Regions from separate parts of the Streptomyces sp. NTD91 genome, predicted to be linked through region 2. Evidence: riboswitches for the same ligand, from Rfam matches in the RefSeq annotation. Region 2 holds a riboswitch; the other holds the start of a gene.
What was found. Region 2 has a riboswitch for S-adenosylmethionine ahead of AC5WRT_RS09120 (aminotransferase class V-fold PLP-dependent enzyme). Riboswitches for the same ligand answer to the same signal wherever they lie in the genome.
Positions count from the first base shown of each region.

Region 1: it holds a riboswitch for S-adenosylmethionine, as region 2 does, so the genes downstream of both, thrC (threonine synthase) here and AC5WRT_RS09120 (aminotransferase class V-fold PLP-dependent enzyme) in region 2, are expected to answer to the same signal.

Region 1 covers NZ_JCAJZW010000001.1:437,334-442,299, forward strand. The annotation lists gene groL (chaperonin GroEL) at 1-939, opposite strand, end outside; gene AC5WRT_RS02010 (cold-shock protein) at 1,327-1,530, opposite strand; gene AC5WRT_RS02015 (MoaD/ThiS family protein) at 1,962-2,237, opposite strand; gene thrC (threonine synthase) at 2,234-3,517, opposite strand; SAM riboswitch class I at 3,536-3,677, opposite strand; gene AC5WRT_RS02025 (glucosyl-3-phosphoglycerate synthase) at 3,839-4,783, shown strand; gene AC5WRT_RS02030 (alpha,alpha-trehalose-phosphate synthase (UDP-forming)) at 4,858-4,966, shown strand, end outside.
Region 2 covers NZ_JCAJZW010000006.1:41,108-46,073, reverse strand. The annotation lists gene AC5WRT_RS09120 (aminotransferase class V-fold PLP-dependent enzyme) at 1-1,240, opposite strand, end outside; SAM riboswitch class IV at 1,398-1,514, opposite strand; gene trpD (anthranilate phosphoribosyltransferase) at 1,591-2,655, opposite strand; gene qcrB (cytochrome bc1 complex cytochrome b subunit) at 2,782-4,419, opposite strand; gene qcrA (cytochrome bc1 complex Rieske iron-sulfur subunit) at 4,416-4,966, opposite strand, start outside.

The DNA.
Region 1 (4,966 bases), on a different contig from region 2:
GTCCAGGGTCGCGTTCTCCAGCTTGAGGCCGACCTCCTCGGAGATGACCTCGCCACCGGTGAGGATGGCGATGTCGCCGAGCATGGCCTTGCGGCGGTCGCCGAAGCCCGGGGCCTTGACGGCGACGGACTTGAAGGTGCCGCGGATCTTGTTGACGACCAGGGTCGACAGGGCCTCGCCCTCGACGTCCTCGGCGATGATCAGCAGCGGCTTGCCCGACTGCATGACCTTCTCCAGCAGCGGGAGCAGGTCCTTGACCGAGGAGATCTTGGAGTTGGCGATGAGGATGTACGGGTCCTCGAGCACCGCCTCCATGCGCTCCATGTCGGTCGCGAAGTAGGCGGAGATGTAACCCTTGTCGAAGCGCATGCCCTCGGTGAGCTCCAGCTCCAGACCGAAGGTGTTGCTCTCCTCGACGGTGATGACGCCTTCCTTGCCGACCTTGTCCATCGCCTCGGCGATCAGCTCGCCGATCTGGGTGTCGGCGGCGGAGATGGACGCGGTGGAGGCGATCTGCTCCTTGGTCTCGACGTCCTTCGCCTGCTCCAGCAGGGCGGCGGAGACGGCCTCGACGGCCTTCTCGATACCGCGCTTCAGAGCCATCGGGTTGGCACCGGCGGCGACGTTGCGCAGACCCTCCTTGACCAGGGCCTGGGCGAGCACGGTCGCGGTGGTCGTACCGTCACCGGCGACGTCGTCCGTCTTCTTGGCGACTTCCTTGACCAGCTCGGCGCCGATCTTCTCGTACGGGTCCTCGAGCTCGATCTCCTTGGCGATGGAGACACCGTCGTTGGTGATCGTGGGGGCGCCCCACTTCTTCTCGAGGACGACGTTGCGGCCCTTGGGGCCGAGCGTCACCTTCACGGCGTCCGCGAGCTGGTTCATGCCGCGCTCGAGGCCGCGCCGCGCCTCCTCGTCGAACGCGATGATCTTGGCCATGTGAAGTGGTCCCTCCAGGACTGGGGGTGATTCCTTCGGACCGCGCCCGCGCCCGCGACGGACGGCTCGCCGACCTTGTGGTTCCTTGCCCCACCCGGCCTGCGGGCCTCACCGACCCGGTCCTTCACTGTCACTCTCACCTTCAGAGTGCTAACGCCAATGATTAGCACTCGGCATGCCCGAGTGCAAGGTGCGCCCGCGCAGCGGGCTCGTCGAGGAGTGGCGGCCGGGTGACGGACGGGCGCAAGCGCCTACGGGGGTACGGCCACCCCGTCAGCCGTCCGCGAACACGGGCGGCGAGCACCCCGGCCGCCCGGCGCGGCCCGGTCCGGGCGCGGCGAAGGGCCCGCACCCTGTGCGAGGTGCGGGCCCTTCGGAAAGAAACATTCAGGCGGTGACGCGAACCATGTCGGCCTGCGGGCCCTTCTGGCCCTGCGAGATCTCGAACTCGACCCGCTGGCCCTCTTCCAGGGTGCGGTAGCCGTCCATCTGAATCGCGCTGTAGTGGACGAAGACGTCCGCACCACCGTCGACCGCGATGAAGCCGTACCCCTTCTCCGCGTTGAACCACTTGACGGTGCCCTGAGCCATGCCTAACTCCCCTATTACTGGCCCTTGCACAGATCCACACTTCGCGGACCCGGGTCAGACCTCACCCCCCAACGGTCGGGGGCGTGCGCCGGAACGCGTCGACCGCGGCTGAATGTATCTGTCCAACTGCCGTCTGCAACAGGTCAATCGGACGAGAATTCTGGACGGGAACGGTCCGGAATGTGGTGAGAATTCGCCCGACTTCAGGGCAAGTCGGGCCCCGCAAAGCGCCACAAAAGCCGCATAAAACCCGCGCACTTTGGCTACTTCTTGTCGGGCCGCGGCATGAATGCAGGGCTCCCGACCCGTCGACCCGGGAGCGCGTTCCCCAACTCTACCGCGCTCAATCACACAGAATTGCCCCCTCCGCTTCTCTCACGGAGGGGGCAATTCAATGAACAATGAGTAACCACGGTTACCCAAGGTAATGATCAGCCGCCGGCGACCGCCGGAATGATGGAGACACCGGCGCCGTCGGGGGTCGCCGTCTCAAGGCCCTGCTCGAAGCGGACGTCGTCGTCGTTGACGTAGACGTTGACGAACCGGCGCAGCTTGCCCTGGTCGTCCAGGACGCGCGCGGCGATGCCGGTGTGGTTCTTCTCCAGGTCCTCGATGACCTCGGCGAGGGTGGCACCCTCGGCGGTCACCTCGGCGTGGCCGCCGGTGTAGGTGCGCAGGATGGTGGGGATGCGAACGGTCACGCTCATGCGAGGCCAGCCTCTCGGAAGGAGTCCAGGTTCGGGCGGATGGTGGCGGTGAGGCCGGTCCCGGCCACCGCGTCCAGCGTCTTCAGGCCGTCACCGGTGTTGAGGACCACCGTGGTCTTCGTCGGGTCCAGGACGCCGTCCTCGAGCAGCTTGCGGGTCACGCCGACGGTCACGCCGCCCGCCGTCTCCGCGAAGATACCCTCGGTGCGGGCCAGCAGCTTGATGGCGTCCACGACCTCCTCGTCCGTGACGTCCTCCACGGCCCCGCCGGTGCGCCGGGCGATGTCGAGGACGTAGGGACCGTCGGCCGGGTTGCCGATGGCGAGGGACTTGGCGATGGTGTTCGGCTTCTGCGGCCGCACCACGTCGTGGCCCGCCTTGAAGGCGGTGGACACCGGCGAGCAGCCCTCGGCCTGGGCACCGAAGATCCTGTACGGCTTGTCCTCGACCAGACCCAGCTTGATCAGCTCCTGCAGCCCCTTGTCGATCTTGGTGAGCTGGGAGCCGGAGGCGATCGGGACGACGATCTGGTCGGGCAGCCGCCAGCCGAGCTGCTCGCAGATCTCGTACGCGAGGGTCTTGGAGCCCTCCGCGTAGTACGGCCGCAGGTTGACGTTGACGAAGCCCCAGCCCTCGCCGGCCGGGTCGCCGATCAGCTCGGAGCAGAAGCGGTTCACGTCGTCGTAGTTGCCCTCGATGCCGACGAGGTCGCCGCCGTAGATCGCGGCCATGACGACCTTGCCCTGCTCCAGGTCGTGCGGGATGAACACGCAGGAGCGGAAGCCGGCCCGGGCGGCGGCGGCGCCGACGGCGCCGGCGAGGTTGCCGGTGGAGGAGCAGGACAGGGTGGTGAAGCCGAAGGCGCGGGCGGCCTCCAGCGCCTGGGCGACGACGCGGTCCTTGAAGGAGTGGGTCGGGTTGCCGGAGTCGTCCTTGACGAACAGGCCGCCGGTGACGCCGAGTTCGCGGGCGAGGTTGTCGGCCTTGACGAGCTTGGTCCAGCCCGGGTTCAGGTTCGGCTTGCCGGCCACGTCCGCCGGGACGGGCAGCAGCGGGGCGTAGCGCCAGATGTTCGCGGGGCCGGACTCGATGCGGCGGCGCAGCTCTTCGGTGTCGTAGGCGGAGAAGTCGTAGGCGATCTCCAGCGGGCCGAAACACTCCTCGCAGGCGAAGAGCGGGCCGAGCGGGACGCGGTGACCGCACTCGCGACAGCTCAGGGCCGCGGCAGGGCCGAGATCGACGGTGGAACTGCTGGAGCTTGCAACTGTCTGCACAGCCATGTGAGGCGAGGCCCTTTCTCCTCATCTTCCTCACGACGCATCTCGCCGTGAGACGGATTTGGCACCTTCCCTAGCCGGGAGCCTCGCTGGAGAACGAGAACCGACTGGAGGGTTGCCGGGGCTTCATCGGGCCGTGTCCCTCTGCCCCTCTGGATGAGCGGTATGCGGTTGTCGACGCACGCTGACCCCCGACATGCGATGGTCATCGGCGTTGTTCAAGACTGTAACCGAAGGCCAGGACAGTTGAGATAGTCGTCCGAACCGCGAGATGGATCACACGGTGCAGCCCGTGCGATCACGAACAGTGAGGAGCCGCAGACCGTGCTGGAAGAAGTCGAGCGCTGGCTGGCCACCCGCTCCTGGTCCGTGGCCGATCGCCCGCTCCACCGGATCCTGTGCGCCAAGCAGCGCACGGGGCAGACGATCAGCGTCGTGCTGCCCGCGCTCAACGAGGAGGAGACGGTGGGCGACATCGTCACGGTCATCCGCCGCGACCTCGTGGAACAGGTCCCGCTCGTGGACGAGATCGTCGTCGTCGACTCCGGCTCCACCGACCGCACCTCCCAGGTCGCCGCCGCCGCGGGCGCGCGGGTCGTGCACCGGGACGCGATCCTGCCGCGCATCCCCGCCGTCCCCGGCAAGGGCGAGGTGCTGTGGCGCTCTCTGCTGGTCACCAGCGGCGACATCATCTGCTTCATCGACGCGGACCTCAGGGACTTCTCCGCCGACTTCGTCTCCGGGACCGTCGGCCCGCTGCTCACCGACCCCGGCGTGGACCTGGTCAAGGGCATGTACGACCGCCCGCTCGCCGGGACCGGGGGGCAGGGCGGTCGGGTCACCGAGCTGATGGCCCGCCCGCTGCTGAACATGCACTGGCCGCAGCTCGCAGGATTCGTGCAGCCGCTGGGCGGCGAGTACGCGGCCCGGCGCAGCCTGCTGGAGCAGTTGCCGTTCCCCGTCGGGTACGGCGTGGAACTCGGCATGCTGGTGGACGCCCTGCACCTCGTCGGCCTCGACGCGCTGGCCCAGGTGGACGTGGGCGTGCGCAAGCACCGCCACCAGGACGGCCAGGCCCTCGGCCGGATGGCCGCCGCGATCTACCGCACGGCCCAGCTCCGGCTGGCCCGCGGCCATCTGGTCCGGCCCTGTCTCACCCAGTTCGAGCGGGGCGAGGACGGCTTCGAGCCGCGCACCTACTCGGTGGACACCGAGGAGCGGCCGCCGATGGTGGAGATCGCGGAGTACGCCGAACGGAAGGTGGCGTGAACCGTTCGTATACGGCGGCGCGCCGGGCGCGGCCGTACGTTTGAGCGTTTCCGGGCGGGGCTAGGTTGAGGACCATGGCTTCCACGGATGGTGCTGCCAAGAGAGCTCAGGTGCTGGTCGCGTCCAACCGCGGCCCGGTTTCGTACACGGTGGACGACAGCGGTGCGCTGCGCGCCAAGCGGG
Region 2 (4,966 bases):
CGTTGAGGGACTTCTCGCCCGGCGCGGACTCGGGGGCACCGCATGCGCCCTGGGTCTGCGGGTCGCTGCCGAGGAGGGTGCGGACCAGGGGGTGGGCGCAGAAGAGGCCGTCGCGGACGCCGATGCCGTACTCGGCGGAGAGCGCCGCGGCGAAATGGGAGCTGTTCCAGCCCTCGACGACGAAGGAGATGACGCCGACGCGCGGGGCGTCGGCGCCGAAGAGGGAAAGGATCTTCACCTGCGGCACCTCGGCCAGGCCCTCACGGACCCTGGCGACCAGATGCTGTTCGCGTGCGACCAGGTTCTCCCAGCCGGCCTCGGTGAGGGCCTTGCAGGCCGACGCGATGGAGTAGGCGCCGATGACGTTCGGGGAGCCCGCCTCGTGCCGGGCGGCGCTGTCGTGCCACTCCACGTCCACGCCACCGTCCCGACGCCGGGTCACCTTGCGGCTGGCGCCGCCGCCCGCGAGGTACGGCTCGGCCGCGCGCAGCCAGTCGGCGCGGCCGGCCAGGACGCCGGAGCCGAAGGGGGCGTACAGCTTGTGGCCGGAGAAGGCGACCCAGTCGACGTCCAGGTCGCGGACGTTCACCGGGTGGTGCGGGGCCAGCTGGGCGGCGTCGAGGACGATCCGGGCGCCGTGCGCGTGGGCGACGGCGGCCAGTTCACGCACCGGCCACAGCTCGCCGGTGACGTTGGAGGCGCCGGTGACGCAGACCAGGGCCGGGCCGTACCCCCCTTCACCGGACACAGGGCGGTCGGCGAGGGCACGCTCCAGGGTCGTGACGGCGTGCTGCGGGGTGCGCGGGGCGTCGAGGTAGGTCACCCGCGCGTCCTGCCAGGGCAGCAGGGAGGCGTGGTGCTCGGTCTCGAAGACGAAGACCTGGCAGCCGGCGGGGAGCGTGCGGGCCAGCAGGTTCAGGGAGTCGGTGGTCGAGCGGGTGAAGATCACCTGGTCGTCGGCGCGGCAGCCGAGGAACTCGGCGACGGTCCTGCGGGCGTTCTCGAACAGGTCGGTGGAGAGCTGCGAGAGGTAGCCGGCACCGCGGTGGACACTGCCGTAGTACGGCACGTAGGCGGCAACGTCGTCCCATACGCGCTGCAGGGCGGGGGCGCTGGCCGCGTAGTCGAGGGCCGCGTAGGTGACCTCGCCGCCGGTGACCAGCGGGACGGTGACATCCCTACCCAGAACGGGCAGCAGGGTACAAACGGACTGGTCGACGGCAGCGGTGAAGACAGACATGGGTGAACTCCCGTGAGACATACGCCCGAGGGCGCAGGAAGAAGAGAAGAAGGGTGTGCGGAGGCGGGGCTCGGCGGCCCTATCGCATTCGCTTGCTCACGGAAGGCTCCCTCGATGACCAGGACCCCTGGTCCCGCGCTCTCAGCAGCGCGCGAGGGGTCCGCGCTTGCCGTAGACCTCTCTGCCTACGGCCTGGTCCTCACCCGGGGCACCCCGCCACGGACGGAGGGTTGCCGGACAGCCGGCCGGGGCCGAATGGCTGTCACTCATGACCTGGTACGGGAACCTAAGGGAAAAGATCGTCGTCCCGCAACCCGTGTCCGGATCGCGGGACGACCGTCGGCGGCGGGTCAGGCGTTGCTGGCCGCCACCCAGCGCTCCAGCGTTCGCTTCGCCGCGCCCGAGTCGATGGATTCGGCGGCCTCGGCCATACCGGCCCGCAGCTGGTCGGTGAGCGGCGCGTCCGTCGGGTGCAGGGCCACGAGGGCCGCCGCCGAGTTCAGCAGCACCGCGTCCCGTACGGCGCCCCGCTCACCGTCGAGCACGCGCCGGGCGACCTCCGCGTTGTACGACGCGTCCGCTCCCCGCAGGGCCTCCACGGGGACGAGGTCGAGGCCGGCGTCCCTCGGGTCGAAGGACTCCTCGGTGACCTTCCCGTCCCGGACCACCCAGACCCGTGAGGTGCCGGTCGTGGTCAGCTCGTCCAGGCCGTCGTCGCCGCGGAAGACCAGGGAGGAGTTGCCGCGCTCGGCGAGGACCCCGGCCACGATGGGCGCCATCCGGAGATCGGCCACGCCGACGGCCTGCGCCCGCACCTTCGCCGGGTTGGTCAGCGGGCCGAGGACGTTGAAGGTGGTGCGGATGCCCAACTGGCCTCGGGCGGCAGCCACATGACGCAGCGCCGGGTGGAACCTCACCGCGAAGCAGAAGGTGATCCCGGCCTCCTCGGCGACCTGCGGGACCCGCTCCAGCGGAAGGTTCAGATTGACGCCCAGCTTCTCCAGCACGTCCGACGCGCCCGACGCCGAGGACGCGGCCCGGTTGCCGTGCTTGACGACCTTGGCGCCGGTGCCGGCGACGACGATCGAGGACATCGTGGAGATGTTCACCGTCTTCGCGCCGTCACCGCCGGTGCCGACGATGTCGACGGTCTCCCCCGGCACCTCGATCACGTTCGCGTGGTCGTACATCGCGCGCACGAGCCCGGTGATCTCCTCCACCGTCTCGCCCTTGGCCCGCAGCGCGACGGCGAACCCCGCGATCTGCGCGTCCGTCGCCTCGCCGCGCATGATCCGGTCCATCGCCCAGGCCGTGGCGTCCGCGCTCTGGTCGCGGCCCTCCAGCAGGGCGTTCAGTACCTCGGGCCAGGAACGGCCCGCCGCGGTGTCGCCTCCAGCGGGGGTCACAGCGCTCATAAGCCGCTCCTGGGTGTCGTACACGAAATCAGTGGTTGATTCCCACCCTATCCACCCCCGGACACCGCGAAGGGCCCCGTCCGTAACCCGGACGGGGCCCTTCGGCGTGGCGTGGCGACGTGGGGATCAGTGGTGGCCGTGGCCGCTCGTGATCTCCTTGTACTCCTCGACGGTCGGCTTCGGGATCTGGTTGTCCTCGCCGTAGTAGGCGTTGGAGAGCTTCACCCGCAGCTTCTCGCCGGCACCCACCTTGCGCTCGACACCGTTCTCGTCGACCGTCGGGCCGATCTCGGCCGGCTGGTACTGCTCGTGCGCGGTGAGGGTGTGCAGCTGCTCCTGGCTGAGCGGCTCGTGCACCTCGATGAACTCACCGTGCGGCAGCCGCTTGATGATGCCGGTCTCGCGGCCGTGCAGCACCTTGTCGCGGTCGCGTCGCTGCAGACCCAGGCAGATCCGCTTGGTGACGAGGAACGCGATGACCGGGCCGACGAAGAAGCCGATCCGGACGAACCAGGTCACGGCGTTGATCGACAGGTGGAAATGGGTGGCCCACAGGTCGTTGCCACCGCCGACCAGCAGCAGCAGGTACAGCGTCATCCACGCGACACCGAGGCCGGTACGGGTCGGGGCGTTGCGCGGGCGGTCCAGGATGTGGTGCTCGCGCTTGTCGCCGGTGACCCAGGACTCGATGAACGGGTAGACCGCGATCGCCGCCAGGACCAGCGGGAAGATCATCAGCGGGATGAACACGCCCAGGACGAGGGTGTGACCCGCGAAGTTGATCTCCCAGCCCGGCATGAAGCGGATCAGGCCCTCGGAGAAGCCCATGTACCAGTCGGGCTGGGCGCCCGTGGACACCTGGTCCGGACGGTAGGGGCCCATGGCCCAGATCGGGTTGATCTGGGTGACTGCCGAGATGGCCGCGATGACGCCGAAGACCAGGAAGAAGAAGCCTCCGGCCTTGGCCATGTAGACCGGCAGCAGCGGCATGCCGACGACGTTGTTGTTGGCCTTGCCCGGACCCGCGAACTGCGTGTGCTTGTGGTAGAAGACCAGGATCAGGTGGCCCACCATCAGGCCGAGCATGATGCCCGGCAGCAGCAGGATGTGGATCGAGTAGAACCGCGCGACGAAGTCGTGGCCGGGGAACTGACCGCCGAAGAGGAAGAACGACAGGTACGTGCCGACGATCGGCACGGACAGGAGCGCGCCCTCCATGAAGCGGACACCGGTGCCGGAGAGCAGGTCGTCCGGCAGCGAGTAACCGGTGAAGCCGGTGAACATGCCGAGGACGAACAGCAGGAAGCCGAACAGCCAGTTGATCTCACGCGGCTTGCGGAACGCGCCGGTGAAGAACACGCGCATCATGTGCACGAACATGCCGGCGAGGAAGATCAGCGCGGCCCAGTGGTGGATCTGCCGGATCAGCAGACCACCGCGCACGTCGAAGGAGATGTGCAGGGTCGAGTTGAACGCCTCGGACATCAGCTGTCCCTGGAGCGGGACGTACGAGCCGTGGTACTCCACCTCGTTCATCGACGGGTGGAAGAACAGCGTCAGATAGACACCCGTCAGGATGATGATGATGAAGCTGTACATGCACACTTCGCCCAACATGAACGACCAGTGGTCGGGGAAGATCTTGCGCATGTTGGCCTTGGCCAGGGAGTAGATCCCGAGCCGGCCGTCGGCCCAGTCGGCGATCCGCTCGCCGGCCGGTGCCTTCCCGCGAGAGCGGGGTGCGTCGTTCGATGCAGTACTCATCCGCGCTCCCAGAATGCAGGACCGACGGGCTCCTCGAAGTCGCCGAGCGCCTGGAGGTAACCCTCACTGTCCACACCGATGCGCAGCTGCGGCAGGGCGTGGCCGGCGGGGCCGAAGATCACTCGGGCACCGTCGGAGAGGTCGAAGGTGGACTGGTGGCACGGGCACAGCACGTGGTGCGTCTGCTGCTCGTACAGGGAGATCGGGCAGCCGACGTGGGTGCAGATCTTCGAGAAGGCGACGATGCCCTCGTGCGACCAGTCGAGCTCGCGCTTGTCCTTGATGTTGTCCGGCTGGAGCCGGACGATCATCAGGGCGGCCTTGGCGATCTCCGTCTGGAAGTCCTCGTCCGTCTCCTGGAGCCCGTCGGGCTTGGCGAAGGTGAGGGAGCCGACGGCGACGTCCTCGGGACGCAGCGGCTGACCCGTGTTCATGTTGACGAGGCGCTTGCCCTTGGCCCACAGCGTGTGACGCAGCGAGGTGCCGGGCAGCGGGCCGAGATCGCGCAGCAGCATGACGCCGGAGAGCGGCACCAGCGCCAGCGCAC